Regions from separate parts of the Pseudoalteromonas maricaloris genome, predicted to be linked through region 3. Evidence: predicted binding sites of a transcription regulator. Region 3 holds the regulator's gene; each other region holds the start of a gene.
What was found. The regulator sigma-54, encoded in region 3, starts transcription at its own class of promoters, with help from an activator protein. The targets are predictions, from matches to a motif close to GTTGGCACGNNNNTNGNNT.

Region 1 (5,212 bases), 1.8 Mb from region 3:
CATTAAGGATCTTTTCTACGTCCAATATTTCAACTAGCTCATTTTCAATTTCTGTAACCGCTGTCAAATAGGAATAACGACCTGCCCCTGATGGCGGTGGCATTATTTTTTCCCAGTTCATATTCACAATGCGTTCTACTGCACTGACTAGAAAACCTTGGACTGAACGGTTGTATTCTGCAATCACAATAAAACAGTTACGAATATCTTGAATAGGAGGTCCACCTACCGCAAGTGACATATCAATTACGGATATAGTTTGGCCTCGAATATGAGCAACCCCTCGGATAAGCGGGTTTGACTTGGGCATGCTTGTCAATGCTGGACATTGAAGCACTTCTCGGACTTTGAAAACATTAATGCCGAAGCGCTGTCGACCTTGAAGTCGAAAAAGTAATAGCTCGAGACGGTTTTGTCCAACCAGCTGTGTACGTTGGTTAACCGAGTCTAAAATACCTGCCATTTCAATCTCCTACTGTATAAACCGCTAATCGGAACGATCTTTGCTTCGACTCTGATATGGTTTACCACCCTTGATTAGGTGCAGTTATTAAAGCAGAATCTTTATACCTTGTTTCACCCCATAAGCATAGTCGAAACATCATGAGTTTGTTAAAAAAAACCCATTACATTCAGTTTTTTTGTTTGTTCGCTTATTTTATAGGCGTTGACTATGGTTATTGTCAGCAATATGACAACAAAACTTTAGAACAAAGCGCAATAGAATTTGTTGAACCAAATGTAGAGCAGGATCCCGATAGTCAGCTGTCACTGACTGCTATACCACTTGATTCAAGAATTCCAGCACGGGATTGTCAGTCACCGTTGCAATATAGTACAGCGATGGCTCCGCCTTTTGATACTCAAGTGACAGTACAAATTAGATGCAACGATACCCTCAGCTGGACTCAATACGTCCACGTACGTATCGATCACCTCTTCCCCATATTAGTTAGCGCAACCATGTTAGAAAAAGGCCGTGTTATTCAAGATGAAGATGTAAAAATAGAGTATCAGCCAAAACGTTTTCGCAGAGTTTCTTATGTTGAAGATAAGTCGATACTAATAGGTAGTCGCAGCAAACGTAATATAAGAGAAGGCCAAGCCTTTACTCAAGCCCATATCTGCATGGTCTGCAAAGGCGATACTGTGACGATTATTGCTAAATCAGGTGGACTCGTGATCAAAACTCAAGGAGAAGCGCAGCAAGATGGCAACCGTGGTGAACTGATTAATATTAAAAACTCTCGCTCTGGCAAAACCTTACGTGCTAGAGTAATAGAAGTGGAAACAGTAGAGGTGAATTTATAAAAAATTTGCTAAAGTAATACTATTAAACGCCGATAACAAGGCTGAGAGTATAATTTTATTGGGTCTACAATCATGGTTAATCAAGTTAACGGTCAGAATCAGTCTACATCCGTTGCTAATAATGTTAAGCAACAGAAAGCTGAATTGCAAAGAAATGATGCCAACAGCGCATCAGTTAAATCACCTGCTACACCAAAAGCAGCTGCGGATTCAGTCAGTCTGACTCCACAAGCGCAACAGCTGAAAACAGTCAACGAAAAAGCGCAGCAATCATCAGGCTTTGACGACAAGAAAGTCGAAGAATTGAAAAAAGCGATTGCAGAAGGCAAGTACCAAGTTGACGCGGAAAAACTCGCCAAAAACATAGCTGCATTTGAGTTCGAAATATATGGATGATTTGGTTCGGCTTTGCCACCACAAACTTTCAGAACAAATCTCAACGCTAGAAGCGATGGCCCAGCTTCTAGCGCGTGAGCTTGACGAGCTTGCGTCCCGACGTGGCGACAATTTAAAAGAAATCGCTCGTGAAAAGCTAACTCTCATTTCAAAACTGCAAAAGCTCGACAATGAATTGTCAAAAACTGAGTCTCACGTCTTTGAACACAATGAAGTAGCCCCGCTCGTCGCTAAAGTGCGAGCATTACTCAGTGAGTGCCAAACCAAAAATGAAATCAATGCTAAAACGGCTCATCAGGCCAATGTAAGCACACGTGAACTAAAAGGGATCTTAATTGGCGCACCAACTTCGATTACATATGGTCAGGATGGTAGTGTGAAAAGTAGCGACAGTGAGTTAGTACGTAACCTAAAGGCGTAGCCACGCCAGCCATATTTTAGTTTTGAAGAACAACCGAAATGAAGCGCATTAAGTAAGCAACATGCGATGGGCGCTTACTTAAAGCTGTAAGATATCTTCTTAATTTTCTGCGGCTTGACTTGAGTAATATACAAATCATAAACGCGCTTCATATCAAGCTCCAATTCCGTCGCGTAAGTATCACCAACAGCGTAACTTTTCAGCACCTTAGCCCCTCGAACGAGTCCATTCACTTGACTCTTAAGACCATCGTTTTGCGCAATAGCACCTTTTACCGTAATAGTGGATGTCAAATTTTGGCCATACAGTTGCTCAGCCAATTCACGATACGCTTCTAATTTTGAGACTTTAATAGCCATCAGCTGCTTCTCACCCGCAGTTTTACCCGGCTGAGCACTCAAAGGCGCGTACCCCACAGCCCGTAAAACAGGAAAGGTTTCCGGTTGCACCGTTTCATATTCAATGTGCTTGTCAACGAGGCTTGAACAGCCACTGAGTCCCGCTAGCGAGCAAACCATAACAACTGCACTGATAGAATTAGTGATACGCATTTCACTACACTCCGCTACAATAAATACCAATCAAAATTTAACACTTCCCCAGCATCTTGGTCTCGCAAGGGTTGTTGTGGTTTCATCTAGTATTGGCAATAAATAAAATTAACTTTCATAAAATATGATTATGCACGAACCTTGCCAAAATTTGGCACAGGTATTGCTGAGTTAAAGGGTAGTTTTTGATCTGGGCATTTAAACATGAAAAAGCAATTCGCGACCAGTCTATCATTGTTGTGTATCACCTTAACTAATCCCGCTTATGCTGAATGGTTTGAAGTTACCGGCATGGCTGACGTTAAAAATGGCGATCATCAAAAAGCAAAAAGAAAGGCCGTAAATGACGCCATCACACAAGCATTGCTGTTTTCTGGCGCTTCGGTGAGTAGTGTACAAACCGTCACCGATGGTGTGCTCACCCAAGATCAACTTAAGATCCGCTCAAATGCTGAAATCCAGAGCGCCAACGTGATTGCTGAAGCAAAAGTCGGTGACTCATGGCAAGTAACATTGCATATCGATATTACCCCACAGAGTGCTCAGTGCCCAACGAGTGCTTACAATAAACAGGTTGCAGTCACACAAAGCCAGCTAAAAAATAAACATCAAGCAACTTTAGGTCAAATTTTTGACATAAATAAAGCCGTGAGCGAGCGCCTATATCAAACAATGACCGAACAAAAGTCGAGCTTAGAACCCGTTCCCTATTTTGCACAGACCATAGATGTTAGCCGTTTTTTCAGTCAGCGTTTTGATTATAATGAACAGCTAATCGAGACCATTACAGCAAATACCAACAGCCAATTTGTACTACTGAGTCAAATTACTGATGTTGCTAGTGTCGATAAGCTTAATAGTGACCTCGCATTTTGGCAAAGCGATAAATACTTAAGAAGCTTCAAGGTAGACTTTGCGCTGTTTGATGCACTTTCTCATGAAAGGGTATGGCAAAAACAATATGCCACTCAAGGCGTGTGGCCGTTTAAGAAAACCAAATTAATTGATGTGTACAGTGAGCGCTTTTGGCAGACAGATTATGCTGATGAGATCCAAGCCACGCTGACACAAATCGCAACTGATTTAAACGCAGCGGTCGCCTGCTTACCAACCAATGGCAAAATCCTACATATCGATGATGAACAAGTCGTTATTAATTTGGGCCGTATGCATGGCTTAGAGAATGGCCAGATCCTTAACGTAGCGCATAGCAATCCGCTGACTAATGTCGATGGTAAAGTGTTTATGCATCAAATTAAAACCATCAATAAACTGCAAGTGATCCAAGTGAATGCGCAAAACGCCATTGCGGTAAATATCAGCAACCGCCCACTTCACAATGTGCAAATTAACGATTTGGTTGAAATTCAAATAGAAAATGAAAATGAGTTTGAATTGTAAGTGCTGAGCCTTCCTGTAGCAAAAGGCAAGATTTTCGATGACTTTACACCCTCTGCATCATGCTTCCATCACCCATTTACTTTGGTCATTCCACGCAGAAGTGAATACCAATGGCGTCCCCAGTAGGAATCGAACCTACATCTAAGCCTTAGGAGGGCCTTGTTTTATCCATTAAACTATGGGGACAATCTCTAAAGTCAGATAACAATCGCCTTTTTTGACCTTCACTAGCGGGATCTGCGGAACTTAATACCAATGAAAGTCGAGAATTGTTGATTCTCTGTTGTACTGCATCTCAGTGACTTCGCTTTAGTATACTGATCTTAATGAACTTTTAAAGATTAATAGTCAATTTATTCGCGGTAATAAATGAGCTGGTTCAGTAGGTGAATACGCAGCAGTTAAGACCCACTACTGCGCTATCAGTTACTTCGCTTGAGGTGTGAATAAGAAGTAGGATAGTTCTTCGTTTAATAAAACCTAAATGGTATTTCTTTTAAAAAACGCTATTTGAAGTACTACCTTGAAGCGGTCGCCTGATCATCAAGGATAAAATACGGGATGGTCACCACCGTGCTTGCGATCACTAAGTTAGTGTTAAACTCTAACAATCTTGCATTTACCTCCACGCCTCGTGGACGATAAACCATAGTGCCTGTGAGCAAATGACTGGGCGATTGCGTGTTTTTCAAGCGGCTTGTGTTACGCGAAAAAGTCAAATCACCACTGGATGTCACTTCAATTTTCCCCAATGCTTTAAAGTCTAATGCTTGATAACCCAGCTTTTGCATTTGATGCATTAAAGACTCAGCCAATTGGTTTCCTAGCTGGTTTGTATCCCTTAATGATTCATTAAAGTTGACAAAACTGGCTACCGCTATCGACTCAGGCTTTTGCCCTAACACAGTATCTGACAGTTCCAACGCAATTTGATTGGCGTAGTTAGCAATTTCTTTCCGATGACGATAGCTAATGAAGCCAATATCTTGCGATACCACAGCTTGTGAATCTTCATTACGCTCTTGCTCTTCCATCATGGCATATAATATTTCCATATCGGATTGCTGCGTTTCTGTAGATTCGGAAGCCGTCTGTTTTGTCATTTCGCAGCCACCGAGTAATGCGAGTGTCG
Region 2 (5,212 bases), 490 kb from region 3:
CGCTGTTATTCTGTATAAGCTATATACAGAATTTGCTAATTTATACCTATACAGATTATTGCTTATGAGTACCGTTATTCAACGCCAACATTCCGCCTTTCTCTATCAGCAGGTGATCCAAATGATCTTGTCGATGGCAGAACAAGAGTCCATTTTACCGGGCGAAAAGCTTCCCTCATTGCGTGTTATGGCGCAAAACTTAAACGTCAGTATCCCAACGGTAAAGCAGGCCTATCAAGCACTTGAAGATCAGGGAAAAGTCATTGCCAAAGAGAAGTCCGGCTACTTTTTATGTCACAGAACTTCGCACAACGACTCACCTAAGCGTGCACGATTGTCCGCCAAACCTGTGGTGGTTAACAAGCAGGCGTTGATTGAACAAGTGTATAAGGGGATCCATCAGCCACATGCAATCCCCTTAGGTATCGCCAACCCCATCGCCATTGCTGGTACCGAGCAGGTTCTTGCCAAAATTATGCGCCGCGCAATGAAAGAAGCAGGGAATGAACTCATTAATTATGGTCCTATGGATGGTTTAGATAGTTTAAAAAAGCAAATCGTGCGGCGTTATTTGGATATGGGCTTAGCAATAGATATGGATGAAGTGGTGATCACCAATGGCGCGCAAGAAGCATTGGCGATTGCGTTACAAGCGGTGACCAAGCCCGGAGACGTGATAGCGATTGAATCCCCTTGTTATTTTGGCATTGTTGAACTGGCTGAAAACTTAGGGTTAAAGGCCATTGAAATACCTGTTTGCCCAGATGATGGCATTTGGCTGAGCGACCTTGAACGGGCACTTGAAAAGCATGATATTCGAGCGTGTGTGTTTTCTACCAGTATTAGTAACCCGCTTGGTAGCTTTATGCCAGATACGAGACGTGCGCAGCTGGTGGCGCTATTAGAGCAACGTGACGTGGTGTTGATAGAAGACGATGTGTATGGTGATTTATATTTTACCGAGCAGCGCGGCATACCGGCACAAGCATTTAGCCAAAAGGGCTTAGTGATCACATGTGCGTCATTTTCAAAAACCGCAGCGCCCAGCTATCGAGTGGGTTGGATGGTCGCCAGTCAATTTAGTGCAAAAGCAAAGCGCATAAAACGTGCGTTGAGTTGCTCGTCCTCTTTAATGAATCAATGGGCACTGGCGGATTTTCTCAGCTCCGGAGGCTACGAGCGCCATTTAAAGTTGGTCCGTAAACGGTTAATTGAGAATCGAGATCGTATGATCCAAGCGGTGAATGTTGCGTTTGGTAGTGAGGTAAGAGTCAGTCGCCCGCAAGGTGGTTGTGTGCTGTGGCTAGACTTAGGTAAGCACGTTGATGGTGCCTTGTTGTTCCAAAAAGCCTTAGAGCGCGGGATCAGTATTACGCCCGGTACGCTATTTAGTGCCAGCAAAAAGTATCAAAATTGTATACGTATCAGTTATGGTTTGCCGTGGGATGCGTCGGTAGAGCAAGCGATTAAAACGCTGGGGGAATTGGCTGATGCACAAAGGAAAGGGTTGGCATAACGTATCTTTAATTAGATGTAAGTTATGCCAACGTCAGATTATTTAAATTTAAACAGTTGGTACTCTGACATGGCGGGGATAGACCTTGCAACAATAGCTTCGTTTTTCGCTATTTGTTCAAAATCGCCACACAGTGCGTCGGCTTTTTTCTCAATAGATTCTGCCTGTTGTTCAACTTTGGTTTCGATTTGCGTTGCGAAGTTTTCCATACGTTGTTCAAAGCTGCTCATATCACCGTTTGCATCTGACATTTCGTTGCCAATCGCAACCAGTAAACTACCTATCGATTGCATCATGGCACCTTGTACTGCGGTCTCGATTTTTTCTTCAAACTGATTATCAAAATTTTGGCCAAACTCATCAAAGGTTTGCTTGCCCATCACAAACGCACCTTGCTGATAAAACGTATTTTGCACTTCTGTTTCGAGGTCATCGATCACAGCATGGATGCTATCTAAACTAGTTAAATTAAAGGTTTGCGCCACTTCATTAAGGGCAACGCCCGCTAGTTTTATGCCTTCAAAAGCAATATCAGCCACTTGTGGTAGGCGGCCTCTTAGTTCATCACCATATTGCGTGAGCATCGTTTTTTGCTGTGTATTAAGTGCGATGCGCTCGCCATTGAGTGTCAGTTCGCCAAGGTTGTTGATCTCAGCTGTTTTGTTTTTGGCCGTTGTGATCACCAAGTTATCAGGCGTGATCCTAACGTCATTTTGAAATTCTACTTCACAATTGTCACCGCTAAACGTGATGTTATTTTTTTCGTGTGCAGCGACGGTGGTTGTCATCATTGTTGCTGCTGTTAGTAGTAAAATTTTATTCATGGTCGATCCTTATTGGCTCAGTTGCATGATTGTTGTTACAAGAACAATGCCAAATATAAATTCAAATAAAATCAATATATTATGTTTTATTGTTGAAAGTTAATGCGCTCTAAAAGTGATGAAATTGACTAAAATATAGTTGTTTTTGTCAAAATGAATTAGGCAATAAAAAATTTTTATTGTAAGGATAAGAAACTCTCACTTTTCAGAATGACAATTTAGCGCTAAATAGTGATCTTGAGAGACGGCTCTCATTTTATTAATGACTATTTTATTTTGGAGTTAGTTGTGGGTAAGACATTCTCTTACGATGCGCTTGATGATGATTTTGCAGACGATGAATTTGAAAAGTTGGGTCGTAACCAACATGACAAGCAAAAGCGTAAAGTCAAAAGAAAGCTAGACGACTACTTAGAGCAAAAACGCCTACGTAGAAATCTAGGCGATGATGATTTCGACTATATTGATGATTGATCACTAGACGTCATCTACGAGTCTAGCACTGACAGTAATTCAATTTGGCTGTGTGATTAAGCAGGACTGTGGGTTACTCAGTGCGATGTCTGAGTTACTGTGTCGTTGGTGATAGCCAAGCAAGTGACGAGATATTCAGATAGTAAGCAGCCGCAAATATGCGGCTGTTTTGTTTTTATACGATTGGTATTAATCTTTAAAAGATTTATGGCAGTCTTTACAGCCTTTTGCCCAATCTTTAAATGCAGAAGCAATCAGCTTTTTGTCGCCAGAGTCAGCTGCAACAGCCAGTGCTTGAGCATACTCGGCAAATTGCTTGGCTTTACCATCGAACTCAGCTCTGTTTGACCAAACGGCTGGTAGGGCATCAGTATTGCCTTTGTCAGAACCGTCGATAAATGCTTCCCAAGGCATTTGCGATAATTGCGCAGCATTGTGAGCACGTTGCTTAAATACTTCAGCATCAAATGGTACTTTGCCTTTTAGCATATCGCCCATATTGCCAATCTGGAAACGGATCAATTGGAAAGACGCTTGGCGGTATTCAATTGCATCTTCAGCCGATTCAAACATAGTGTTAGCTTGTGCTGTTGCTGCAAGACAGCTAAATAGTGTGACGGTAAGTAGTTTCTTCATAGTAAACCCCTAATATTTTTCCCTATTTTCAATGTAAATTACAAATATAATCAAACAATTGCGATAAGTGTCCTGTGACGGAAGCAACTAGTTTTAAATAATCAACTCTCGATGTCTTTGAATATCATGCCCCTGCGCATACTGCGGGTGGCCAGAAAGATTTCTCCAAGCAAAGAGACAAACGCGCCAATAAGCAGCACCATAGCCGCGATAAAACAAGACGATAAAGTAATACCCAATGGCATACTGTACAAGTGCGACATGAACAGCAGCATAACCACTGCACACACAAGCAACGCACTGAGTACACTCATGCTAAATGCAACGTGAATAAAACGAGACCGTTTTAACAGTGCGCGCATTTCACGGCTAAAGTGCATTTTGAGTTCTTCATCTTGCGTGGTATTAATCTTGCGATCGAGTAAACGCGCCCTATCCGTGATCCGTGCTAAGCGGTTTGATAGTACCCCTAAGGTCGCAGCAATACCCGTAATTAAAAATACAGGGGCAACGGCGGTTTGGATAACTTTGGCCATCGTGAGAATGCTAACGACTTCTGGATTCATATAGTTACCTCGTTAATTCCAGTTTAGTTTTGATAAGGTGTTGGGTTGCTCACCGATGAGGGTTTGTATCACTTGGTTGCGTTCATCAAGCAAGATGACTCTAGGAATGCCTTTATTGGCATACGTGTTGTACATATCTCGATTGGGATCGGCAACAAAATGGATGGGCAATTGCATGGTTTCGTTGAATTGCTCAAGTGTAGTGTTAGTTTCTTCTCGACCAATGGCAACGATGGTTAACTCGGCTTGGGTGAGTAATTCAGATTGTTTTAGTTCACTCAATAAGCGTTGCGAATCGGAGCACCATGTCGCGAATAAAATTACCAACTTTTTGTGATTAGCATCGAACCTAACGGCTTGGTTTTTGATATCCGTAAATTGCAAATGTTTAAAGGTGTCGCCAGTGTGGATATAGGTCTGATAGCCATCGTCTGCTTGTGGTAGCGCTTCGTTAGAGGCCTTGCAGCCGCTTAATCCGGTAGCGAGTACGGTGCTAAGTAGTAACATTTTTATTGTTGTTTTCATGCCTATCCCTTGATTCCATGTCGGTGTTTTTGAAGTCTTGCGCTCATTTCAGTATATTGCCCGACTTAGATGATTTCTTAAAGTCCAATTTCTTATAGCCGTTGATATGATTTATCTTTTTTTATTTGGGCTTGCTTTTGTTGCCGCAACCTTATTACCTGCGTCGTCGGAGCTGGCGCTAAGTGGGTTCGTTGTGAAACAGCAAGGCGAACTGGTTTGGTTATGGCTGGCTGCGACAACAGGTAATTTACTAGGTAGCTGTGTCAACTATTATCTTGGCTGGTTTATCGCTAAGTGGCGGAATAAGCGCTGGTTTCCGGTTTCTCAACAGCAATATGATAAGGCTTGTGGACTATTTAATCGTTACGGTAAGTTTTCATTGCTATTTGCTTGGCTACCCATAGTCGGAGATCCTTTGACTGTGGTAGCGGGGTCTCTACGGACCTCTTTTGGGTGGTTTTTTGTGCTAGTCGCGCTCGGTAAAGGCGCCCGTTACGCACTGGTGATTTACCTTGCCTTACAGGTGATTTCTTAATACCAGAAGGCAAGGAAGTGCATATCAGGGTCTTATCGCTTAATTTAGCTTCTGTACCAATCAAGCGTGAGTGACACTGAGTCAGCAAACCGTAAAGCGTGCGGTTTATCTACGGTGACTTTTGCATACGTCACGT
Region 3 (5,212 bases):
GATATTAGAAGGCAATGTACTGGCAAAGAATTTAACGCCTAACGCCATGATCACCAATATCAATGCCGATAATGTAAGAGTTGAAATTAAGCAAAAATTGATGAAATCGGAACACCCTGTCGTTATCACCGGTCCTAGTCTTAGGATCACGGGTAAAGGGCTGCATGCGGATCTACAAAAGCAAGTGATCGAACTCATCAACCACACAAAGACAATTTATTATGACCAGTAAAATCATTAACAAACTAGTTTTCATCGGCTTGCTTGCAAGTTCTACTTTAGCAAATGCTGCAGAACAAAATGAAGTCATTATTGATGCTGGCCGTCAGCAAGCTCAACTGCAAAGCAACATCGGTATTTTTGAACAGAATGTTGTTATTATTCATGGCAACAGAAAAATAAATGCCGATCGCCTAGAAGTCCACCGCCGCGCGGAGCTTGGTACTAACAAGCAACTGCTTGTTGCAACTGGCAGCCCAGCTATTTTCAGCGAACGTCAACCTGATGGTAATTTGCTAGAAGCCAAAGCAAACGAAATTCGTTACGACGTTGCGAAAGGCACCTTAGTCATTTCTGGCGATGCGGAAATCAATCAAACTGGGCAAAAAATCAATGCGCAAGTCATCACCTATGACATTGAAAAGCAATTGATCAGTGCTGAGCGCTCAGACCAAGAAGATTCTCGGGTAAGAACCATCCTTGTTCCTGTTGATGACAAAAAAAACGCAAAAGATAAAAAAGCGCAGGAAGAAGGTAACAATTAATGAGCGAGCTCAAAGCAACTGGTCTAGCAAAGAGTTATAAAGGTCGTGAAGTCGTCAAAAATGTTGGCTTAAGTGTTAAGGCTGGCAGCATTGTAGGCTTATTAGGACCAAATGGTGCAGGTAAAACCACTACGTTCTACATGATTGTAGGGTTAGTACCAAGCGACAAAGGTTTTATTCAGATTGATGATGAAGATATCACTTTGCTACCGATGCACAGCCGCGCGCGACTTGGTATTGGCTATCTACCGCAAGAGTCTTCAATCTTTAGAAAACTCACGGTCTATCAAAATTTGATGGCGATTTTAGAAACTCGAAAAGACTTATCTAAAGTTGAGAGAGAAGCTGAACTCAATGAGTTACTGGATGAGTTTAATATTCAACACATCCGTGACTCACAGGGCATGGCATTATCGGGAGGCGAAAGAAGACGCGTAGAGATTGCTCGCGCTTTAGCCGCTAATCCTAAGTTTATCCTGTTAGATGAACCTTTTGCTGGTGTTGATCCTATTTCGGTGTTAGATATAAAGACAATCATAGAGCACCTAAAAAACCGCGGTATCGGTGTGCTAATCACCGATCATAACGTTAGAGAAACACTGGACGTATGTGAAAAAGCCTACATCGTTTCACATGGTGAGTTAATCGCTGCAGGCACGCCAGAACATGTTTTGGCAGATCAAACCGTAAGAGATGTCTACCTAGGCGAACAATTCAAGCTATAGTTAAGACGTAGTATTAATAACTGTTAAAAAGGATTGTTAGAGATACATGAGGCAATCATTACAGCTGCGCATGGGGCAGCAACTTACAATGACTCCACAACTGCAACAAGCCATTCGCTTGCTGCAGCTTAGTACATTGGATCTGCAACAAGAAATACAAGAAGCATTAGACAGCAATCCATTGTTGGAAGTGGAAGAAGGTGATAATACTGACGGCGAAAACGCTGACCAACACAGCCAAGAAAAAAGTAGTGCTGACGACAATCAAGATTCAAGCGATGAAGCGCAGGTTAGTGACTATGAAATAGACTCAGATACCGCCATGAGCAAAGACACTGTCAGTGATGACCTTGCCATGGATGTCACTTGGGATGAATATATGAGCGCAGCACCCGCTGCAAGTTCAGGCCCACTTCCTGATGACGATAATGTTTATCAAGGGGAAACCTCTGAATCTCTCCACGACTATCTCATGTGGCAACTTGAGCTGACACCATTTAGTCCAACAGATAGAGCGATTGCGATTGCGATTATTGAAGCGGTCGACCTGTCAGGCATTTTAACACTGTCTTGCGAAGACATTTTAGAAAGCATTAATGACGAGAGTAGCGAAGAGCCTATTGAGCTGGATGAAGTCGAAGCCGTGCTCAAACGTATTCAACTTTTCGATCCTGTCGGTATCGCAGCGCGTAGTTTACAAGAATGCTTGTGTATTCAGCTAAATCAGTTCGCTCCGGATACGCCATGGATTGCCGAAACAAAAATGATTCTGACAGAGCATATCGACTTGCTTGCCAGCCGTGACTATCGAACTTTGGCAAAGAAAACGCGCCTTAAAGAAGCCGATCTCAAAGAGGTCATGACGTTAATTCATAGCCTTAACCCAAAACCAGCGGCAAGCATTATTCATGAAGAGCCTGAATATGTGATCCCTGACGTATCGGTGAAAAAAGTAAAAGGTCGTTGGGTCGTAGAGCTAAATCCTGATGCTATGCCTAAAATAAGAGTAAACGACCATTACGCTGCGATGTCTAGAACAGCGAAATCCAGTACGGATAGTCAGTTTATTCGCTCACATTTACAAGAAGCAAAGTGGTTTATTAAAAGCTTAGAAAGCCGAAATGATACATTATTAAAAGTTACCAATTGCATTGTGCAACAACAACAGGCATTCTTTGAACATGGCCCCGAAGCAATGCGCCCTATGGTGCTAAATGATGTTGCTGAAATGGTTGAGATGCATGAGTCCACAATTTCCCGTGTGACAACACAAAAATACATGCATACACCTCGGGGAATATTTGAGCTGAAGTATTTCTTCTCTAGCCATGTAAGTACAGAAAATGGAGGTGAGTGCTCCTCTACAGCAATTAGAGCACTTATCAAAAAGCTGATAGCTGCAGAAAATACCGCTAAGCCATTGAGTGACAGCAAAATTGCAGATATTTTAGCTGAGCAAGGAATTAAGGTAGCGAGACGCACGATTGCAAAATATCGTGAATCCCTAGCCATTCCACCGTCAAATCAGCGTAAAAGCTTGATATAAGACGTAAAACCCAAGAAGGAAAAATGCTTATGCAACTAAATCTAACTGGTCGCCATGTAGAAATTACTGACTCATTAAGAGACTATGTCACCAACAAGTTTGCGAAGCTAGAAAGGCACTTTGATCATATCAATAACGTGCATGTGATCCTTGATGTCGAGAAACTAGTACAAAAAGCAGAAGCAACATTACACGTAAACGGCGGCGAGCTATTTGCATCAACAGAGCATCAAGATATGTATGCCGCAATTGATGGCCTTATCGACAAGCTAGATCGTCAAGTTATTAAACACAAAGAGAAGCTCACTCGACACTAAGATGAAATTAAGTGAATTAGTGAACAAGGACTGCAGTAAAGCTGCGGTCCTTTTTAATAGCAAAAAACGTATTTTAGAATACATCAGCGAACTGGCTCATAGCCAAATTCCAAATACCAGTCAGCATGCTATCTTGGACGCTTTAATGGCGCGAGAGAAATTAGGCAGCACAGGGATCGGTAAAGGCATTGCCATTCCCCATGGTCGACTTGAAGGTTTGGATAAAATCCTTGCAATGGTGCTTGTCAGCGAGCAAGGGATCCAGTTTGAAGCCATAGATAAGCAGCCTGTCGATATTTTTGTCGCGTTCATCGTACCCGAAGGTGATAATCAACAGCACCTGAAGACCTTAGCGGCGATTGCTGATACACTCAAAGACAAGTCTTTTTGCAAAATGCTTAGACAAGCAAAAAGTGACGATGAGTTATATGCAGTGATCCAAGGTGAACTTGATGAGTGATGAAGAAAAAGGACTCGAGCTTATCATTATCAGTGGCCGCTCAGGCTCTGGTAAATCTGTAGCGCTTCGAGTATTGGAAGACTTAGGCTACTATTGTGTAGATAACATTCCGGTCAATTTGCTGCCGTCTTTAGTCCGCAGCGTTTCGGACAATTATAATAAAATAGCAGTCAGTATTGATGTCAGAAACTTACCTAAAGAACAGGACGAGTTTAATGACATTCTTGAATACTTACCAGGCTTTGCCAAACCTACCCTGTTTTATTTAGACAGTGACGATCAAACCCTGATAAAACGCTTCTCAGAAACACGCCGTTTGCACCCTCTTTCACTGCATAATCTTCCACTAGATGTTGCAATAAAGAAAGAACGGGAATTGTTAGACGTATTGATCACTCGCGCCGATTTTCTCATTGATACTACAGGCCTGAGCGTTCATCAACTTGCAGAAGATATCCGCGAAAAAATCTTAGGTAAAAAAGACAAACAACTCATTATTACCTTTGAATCTTTCGGCTTTAAACACGGTATCCCAAAACAAGCGGATTACGTTTTTGATGCGCGCTTTTTGCCCAACCCACATTGGGAGCCTGAGCTTAAGCCGCTAACTGGCCTAGATCAGCCAGTCAAAGACTATTTGTCGAGTCACAGCATCGTGCAAAAGTTTACTTGGCAGATCCAAACCTTTGTACAAACTTGGTTACCACACTTAGAGCGTAACAATCGCAGTTATCTAACGATTGCAATAGGATGTACAGGTGGGCAACATCGCTCGGTATATTTAGCGCAAACCATTGGTGAGCGTTTTGCTAAAACCCATCCCAACGTCAAAATTCGCCACCGTGAGCAAGAGGGTTAAATGTTAGAAGATACGTTTTTAATCCAGAACAAGCTTGGTCTGCACGCTAGAGCAGCGACGGTTCTTGCACAATTAGCAACCCAATTTGATGCCGAAGTGACCTTATATCAAGGAGACAAAAGTGCAGCTGCTGACAGCGTACTAGCGCTGTTGTTACTTGAAAGCAGCCAAGGGAAAGAAGTCCGAGTGGTTTGTGAAGGTCCTGATGCTCAGTATGCACTAGACGCCATTGGCGGACTAATAGAAAATAAATTTAATGAATCCGAGTAACTTGGGCTACTAGCACCAAAATAGCACTAAGGTCTGATTCATTTAGTCCCTGCTAATCTCCCCCTCCGTAACCAGACTGGTCTAATACCAATTAGTCTTAATACTTACTCAATTTGAAGGAGCAAACCTGACGCTAACTGTGTTAAAAATTTCTCATTTAGAACAACTAAATAGCAAAATTTTCGCCGTGTTATCGACAAGGTTTTCTCGCTTAAAAATAGATCACTTAATTAATCGAATTGGTATAATAAGTCTCTCATAATTAAGCGTA
Region 4 (5,212 bases), 1.3 Mb from region 3:
AGGGGGAATTAGGCGAATTTACGCACCAATAGCTTGCTATTGGAAGTGAATTCAACGCAGTTAGCGCTAAAACTGGCTGCTAGAAAGGCATTAATTATCCGAAGCTCAGGTTAAGGATTCCAAGCTAAGCCATCAGCCTGAGAAAATTAATAATTACAAGTAGTAAGGCGGAAGTGGCAATAAATAGCCAGCGCATTTGATTAAGTAGTCCGAGTAAATGCTGAATATGCTCAGCTGAGGGTTGCGCTTTTGCACCTACCCGCATCACGTCATAACGTTCACCAAAATAAAAGCGCGGCCCTGCGAGTTGTGTATGTAAATTTGCTGCAAAAAAGCTCAGTGCCCATCCAGTATTCGTTTGGCTAAAGTGACGACCGTAGTATTTAATGTAGTGCCAAGTTTGCTTTGGTCTAAGTAGCAACGAAAAGCAGGTAATTAATAATCGAATAGGCACAAACTCAACGAGCCAAATCATGCGGGAAAGGCTTGCCATAAAACGGCTTGAGGGGAGCATTACTTGCCGCCAAGCATGGTCACACAGTAGTAACAGTTTATAAAATAGCGCGAGATAGGGGCCTGCTGTTAGATACAGTAAAGCAATGACAAAAAAATGGCGCAGGGTATTTAATGCGGTGCTATCTATGGTGGCTTTACAAATACCAAGCTCTGTTAGCTTCTCTACATCTCTTGCTACCATTCCTTGCAACACGGCTCTTGCAGTCACTTTTTGCTTTGACTTTATCAGCGCGGAAATGCGCTTAGCACGGCTTTCATGGCTAATATCTAAGCATAAAAACAACACCAGCCCACCGAGCCACTTAGGATAAAAAGCAAAGCTTATAATCGCATAAGTTAATACAGTGATAGTTAATATTGGCAGGAGGAAGCCGAGTGTACCGGATAAAAGTTGATAGCTAGAAGCGGCTTTAGGGCGATAAACTTTTTCGGCAATCGCTTTAAAAATAAGGCTAAGAATAAGATTAGGGTGATAAAGTGTTGATAACCTTACCCCTAGGCTGGCAAAAATCGCCAGTAAGAAAATGATCAGGCCCTCATGGGCCTGAAGCAAGCTGTCGAGCACTAAAGCGTAACCTTATCCAGCTTATTAAGTAGTGCCATCACCATCTTAGAAGAGTTAACAGAAGCGACTTCTAGATACTCTTCGAATGATTGCGGTGATTCTTTGCCGGCGATATCAGATAGCGAACGGATCACAACAAATGGCGTGTTTAAAGAATGGCAAGCCTGCGCAATTGCCGCACCTTCCATTTCTACTGCTAACATCGTAGGGAAGTCTGCACGTGCCTTATCGATGCGTACTGGGTCGCACATAAATGAGTCACCCGTACAGATCAAACCAACCATAGTTTGAATGCCTTCAAGCTCATGTACGCTTTGCTCTGCAGCTTCAACTAATTTTGCATGCGAAGTGAACGCAGCAGGCATTTGCGGAACTTGACCAATTTCATAGCCAAACGCAGTAACATCTACGTCGTGATGACGTACTTCATTTGAAATCACCACATCGCCGACGTTTAGTGATGGTTCAAAACCACCTGCAGAACCCGTGTTGATCACGCAATCTGGCGCAAAATTGTCGATAAGCAAAGTTGTCGCAACCGTCGCTGCCACTTTACCAATGCCAGACTGTACAAGCGTTACGTCAAGACCAGCCAGTTTGCCGGTGTAAAAAGTAAAGCCACCTTTGGTCAATGTTTGCGGGTTTTCCATGGTGTTACGCAAAATGGTAACTTCTTGCTCCATTGCGCCGATAATGCCTACTTTCATCAAAAGATTCCTAATTTGTGGTGGGGAAAGCCCCAGTGTCAAAATTGCTTTTATTATACGAAAGGGGTTTTGATAGGTAAAACAAAAAACGGGCTGACGCCCGTTTTGCTAGATTTCTGCCAACTGAGTTGACTGTGCTTTTGCCTGTGAGGGAGACAGCACCGCAGGTTTGTAGGTGCGGTTTCTGGTTTTCTTTGGCATCTCCACTTTTTGGCCAAGCTTGAATAAGATTGCCGCACGAACCTCAGCACTTTGGTAGCCACTTTTGATTTTCATGCGAATGTGTGGAATACCCGCAGATTCCAGAGCGCCACTGACAAACCAATCTTTTTGTGCTTTGTGGCCGTTTTTATTGGCGTTATTGACCAAATCAACAGCGGCAACAATTTTCAGTGTCTCTTTGTCTACCAAAACATAATCCAACTGCTTATTCTTAGCTTTGGTTACCGCGGCACGACGCGCTTTTGGAGAGATCCCCGGCTTGCACTCAATCACATCAATGAGCTTAATACGGCTAACGATTTTATATCTATCGCCAACGGCACGTTCTAATAAATGTAGAAACGATGCTTCAACGGTGGTAAAAACAGATTCTTTACGATTAAACGGATAAGGATTGCCACCCACATCGGTGTACTTAGAAGCGACAATGGAAGCAACGACCACTAGAGCCAAAATAGCAAGTAACGCAAATTCCATACAAAACTCCAAATCAAAAAAATGACATCTGTGGTTTTATAAGCAATAGGTGTGCCAGAAAGCTAGTAGCTTCTTTACGACGAAATCGTTCAATCAGCGACGATAATGCAGCTTTGATAAGTAATAGATGTTTACAAAAACATGGCTGCAAATTCTTATTGCAGGTTTATCTGAACATATGCTGGTGATATTCTCTCACTCATAATTGTAAACGCATAATAACAATAATATGTCGGTTAACTTGATCCCCACGGTACTATACTCGGCTATGGTGGGCGTGGTTTTGTCTGCGCTGCTCCGTATCTTCACCATAACTAAGCCTAAACAGACCATGTATTTATCTGGATTGTTGGTATTATTGTTCATTCATATTATGGGTGAGCTCTATATTTTTACTGGTGTATTTCAATATGCTCCCGCTATTGCTGGGTTTCAATTACCTGTCAGAATGTTGATGGGACCTGCGCTTTATTTTTATGCGTATAAGGCGATGTTTCCCAATAGCAAAATTTCTTTAAAGGCACACTTGCTCGCTTTATTTGGGCCTGCAGTAGTGTTTTTGTCTATGATCCCTTTTATTTTTAGCATCACTCCAGAGCAGAAACTTGCCTTAGCTAATCCGAGCACTCGTGATCCTGCCCTTTGGAAAATAGCCATCTTTGTCTGCTTGTTTACCGCAGTAACTTTTATTGTGGTTACTTTTGCCTATTTAATCGCGGCATTAAGGCTTCATTCTCAACATCGTAAGCAGCTTATGGATAAATACTCGGCGATTGAGCAGCGTGCAATGGACTGGCTGAAAATCATCTTGCTCCTATGGGGACTAGTATGGCTTTTTTACGCAGCAAATTACGCGGCCTCATTTTTTGGGTTTAATTGGTTTGCGATGCGGTCATTGTTACCCGTATTTGAGTTCACGGTATTAGTTTCATTTCTTAACTTAGCCCTCAAGCAACTCGAATTGAGCGAACCTGAAGAGACAAAAAGGCCTGAGCCACAACCAAGAGAAGCCGTTATTTCCCATGATAAAATGCAGCTGATTGCAGACAAATTAACCATAGCGATGTCTGAGAAAGCACTATTTAAAGATGAAGATCTGTCTTTAAATGGCTTATCGACAGCGATTTCTGTGAGTGAAAACCACATATCAGAAACGCTCTCACAATTTATGAACACCAACTTCTTTCAGTTTGTGAATGGTTATAGAATTGAAGAAGCAAAAAACCTGCTAACAAATAGCGATATGTTGGTTTCCTCTATCGCTTTTGAGGTTGGATTTAAATCAAAATCGACATTTAATAGCGCGTTTAAAAAACGAGTTGGTGCAACGCCAACTGATTATAAAAAGAACAATTGAAGAAAAAGTGATGCTGTTGATGTGCTAATTAGTACGAATATGCCCATTCGGACGACAACAATGACAAGTTCCTAGAAAATTTGATGAAATATTTCGTTGAACAAAGAAGGACGCATTATGAAGGTCACAACAGCGCGTTTTGGGTTATCAAATGAACAACAAAGTAGTGCTTCAGCAACTACACAGACAAAGCTAGAAAATGCCAATAAGTTATTGAAATACTCAGCTATATTTTGGTTCTCGGTGATATTGGCTGGCCAGTGGTTTTTCTTTTATTACATTATTAAGTTTTATGGTATGTCGGTCATTAACGACAATATGGAGATTTGGAATCGCTGGGAACCGATGGGAAACACGCCGCATAAGGCCGGAGATATAGCGGGAAATATGCTCTTTTTCGTTCATGTCATGGGGGCTGGGATCGTTGCGTTTGGCGGTGCGTTACAGTTGCTCCCAAAAGTGAGGGCTGTGTTACCAACTTTCCATAAAATCAATGGCTATACTTTTTTAGTGACAGTATTTTTCTTAGCGATATCTGGATTTTACTTATCTTGGGTAAGAGGTGCGAGTCCAAACCTAATCTCTGAGATAGGCACGAGTATTAATGGATTTCTTATCTTAGGCTTTGCCTATATGACGGTGAAAACGGCGATAAGCAAGGATATTGCCAATCATAGAAAGTGGGCGATTCGACTATTCCTTGTCTCTAACGCGCAGTGGTTTCTTAGAGTCGGTGTATTTAGCTACTTTATTACGAGCACAGCAGCCGGAGTTACCCCAGCGTTTGGAGACCCATTTTTCCCAATGTGGACTTTTGGTTGCTTCTTGCTACCACTAGCTGCTGCACAGCTATATTTTTACGGTTCTCAAAGTAAACGTCCCCATGTCAAAGTCATAACGTCATTCGTACTGGTTGTGCTTACTGTGCTGATGTCATTAGGGATAGTTGGATTTACCCCGTTTTTACTGCAAATCATGAGTGGAGAGCCCATAGCATTTTGATTAGGATTTAAACTGGTTGCACTAAATCAGACGTTATTGATTACAGCGTTTACACTCAATAAAAATACAGGATTATCGATATGAAAAAGGCAGCTTTGTCGTTTTGCTCATTATGTTTACTGGGGCTCTCATTGAGTTGTTATGCAAATGGCTTAGACTCTTCCGTGCGTTATTTTGGGCAAACAGCACCAGGTACTTTGGCAATTCCATTTATGCCTGAGCATGGAAGTTCAAGTGATTGGGAATTAGGTGGGCAGTTTTCTGCAAATTTAAACGAGTTTTACTTAGTTAGAAAGGATTATGTCCCCCATGAGCCCTCAGTCATTGTGTATCGTAAAGACGGGCGAGATTGGCAAAGACATGACT

Region 1: the regulator sigma-54 is predicted to act here: its motif matches at 2,830-2,848, upstream of CTT31_RS05730 (flagellar assembly protein T N-terminal domain-containing protein).
Region 2: the regulator sigma-54 is predicted to act here: its motif matches at 2,376-2,394, upstream of CTT31_RS00270 (DUF2884 family protein).
Region 4: the regulator sigma-54 is predicted to act here: its motif matches at 2,528-2,546, upstream of CTT31_RS03665 (DUF2726 domain-containing protein).

What each region holds. Positions count from the first base shown of each region.
Region 1 covers NZ_CP024625.1:1,355,855-1,361,066, reverse strand. Annotated here, with positions in the region: gene CTT31_RS05755 (chemotaxis protein CheV) at 1-463, opposite strand, end outside; gene flgA (flagellar basal body P-ring formation chaperone FlgA) at 604-1,311, shown strand; gene flgM (flagellar biosynthesis anti-sigma factor FlgM) at 1,384-1,707, shown strand; gene flgN (flagellar protein FlgN) at 1,700-2,128, shown strand; gene CTT31_RS05735 (LPP20 family lipoprotein) at 2,203-2,679, opposite strand; gene CTT31_RS05730 (flagellar assembly protein T N-terminal domain-containing protein) at 2,884-4,080, shown strand; tRNA gene CTT31_RS05725 (tRNA-Arg) at 4,192-4,266, opposite strand; gene CTT31_RS05720 (FlgO family outer membrane protein) at 4,599-5,212, opposite strand, start outside.
Region 2 covers NZ_CP024625.1:52,943-58,154, forward strand. Annotated here, with positions in the region: gene CTT31_RS00265 (aminotransferase-like domain-containing protein) at 1-1,516, shown strand, start outside; gene CTT31_RS00270 (DUF2884 family protein) at 1,555-2,340, opposite strand; gene CTT31_RS00275 (PA3496 family putative envelope integrity protein) at 2,629-2,814, shown strand; gene CTT31_RS00280 (c-type cytochrome) at 3,004-3,450, opposite strand; gene CTT31_RS00285 (DUF2721 domain-containing protein) at 3,552-4,016, opposite strand; gene CTT31_RS00290 (TlpA family protein disulfide reductase) at 4,029-4,541, opposite strand; gene CTT31_RS00295 (YqaA family protein) at 4,648-5,076, shown strand; gene folX (dihydroneopterin triphosphate 2'-epimerase) at 5,121-5,212, opposite strand, start outside.
Region 3 covers NZ_CP024625.1:3,679,522-3,684,733, forward strand. Annotated here, with positions in the region: gene lptC (LPS export ABC transporter periplasmic protein LptC) at 1-232, shown strand, start outside; gene lptA (lipopolysaccharide transport periplasmic protein LptA) at 222-764, shown strand; gene lptB (LPS export ABC transporter ATP-binding protein) at 764-1,489, shown strand; gene CTT31_RS16370 (RNA polymerase factor sigma-54) at 1,536-3,035, shown strand; gene hpf (ribosome hibernation promoting factor) at 3,065-3,352, shown strand; gene ptsN (PTS IIA-like nitrogen regulatory protein PtsN) at 3,354-3,812, shown strand; gene rapZ (RNase adapter RapZ) at 3,805-4,671, shown strand; gene CTT31_RS16390 (HPr family phosphocarrier protein) at 4,672-4,941, shown strand.
Region 4 covers NZ_CP024625.1:887,926-893,137, forward strand. Annotated here, with positions in the region: gene CTT31_RS03655 (cobalamin biosynthesis protein) at 125-1,081, opposite strand; gene mtnN (5'-methylthioadenosine/S-adenosylhomocysteine nucleosidase) at 1,081-1,788, opposite strand; gene CTT31_RS03665 (DUF2726 domain-containing protein) at 1,897-2,487, opposite strand; gene CTT31_RS03670 (helix-turn-helix domain-containing protein) at 2,717-3,844, shown strand; gene CTT31_RS03675 (DUF2306 domain-containing protein) at 3,962-4,846, shown strand; gene CTT31_RS03680 (hypothetical protein) at 4,927-5,212, shown strand, end outside.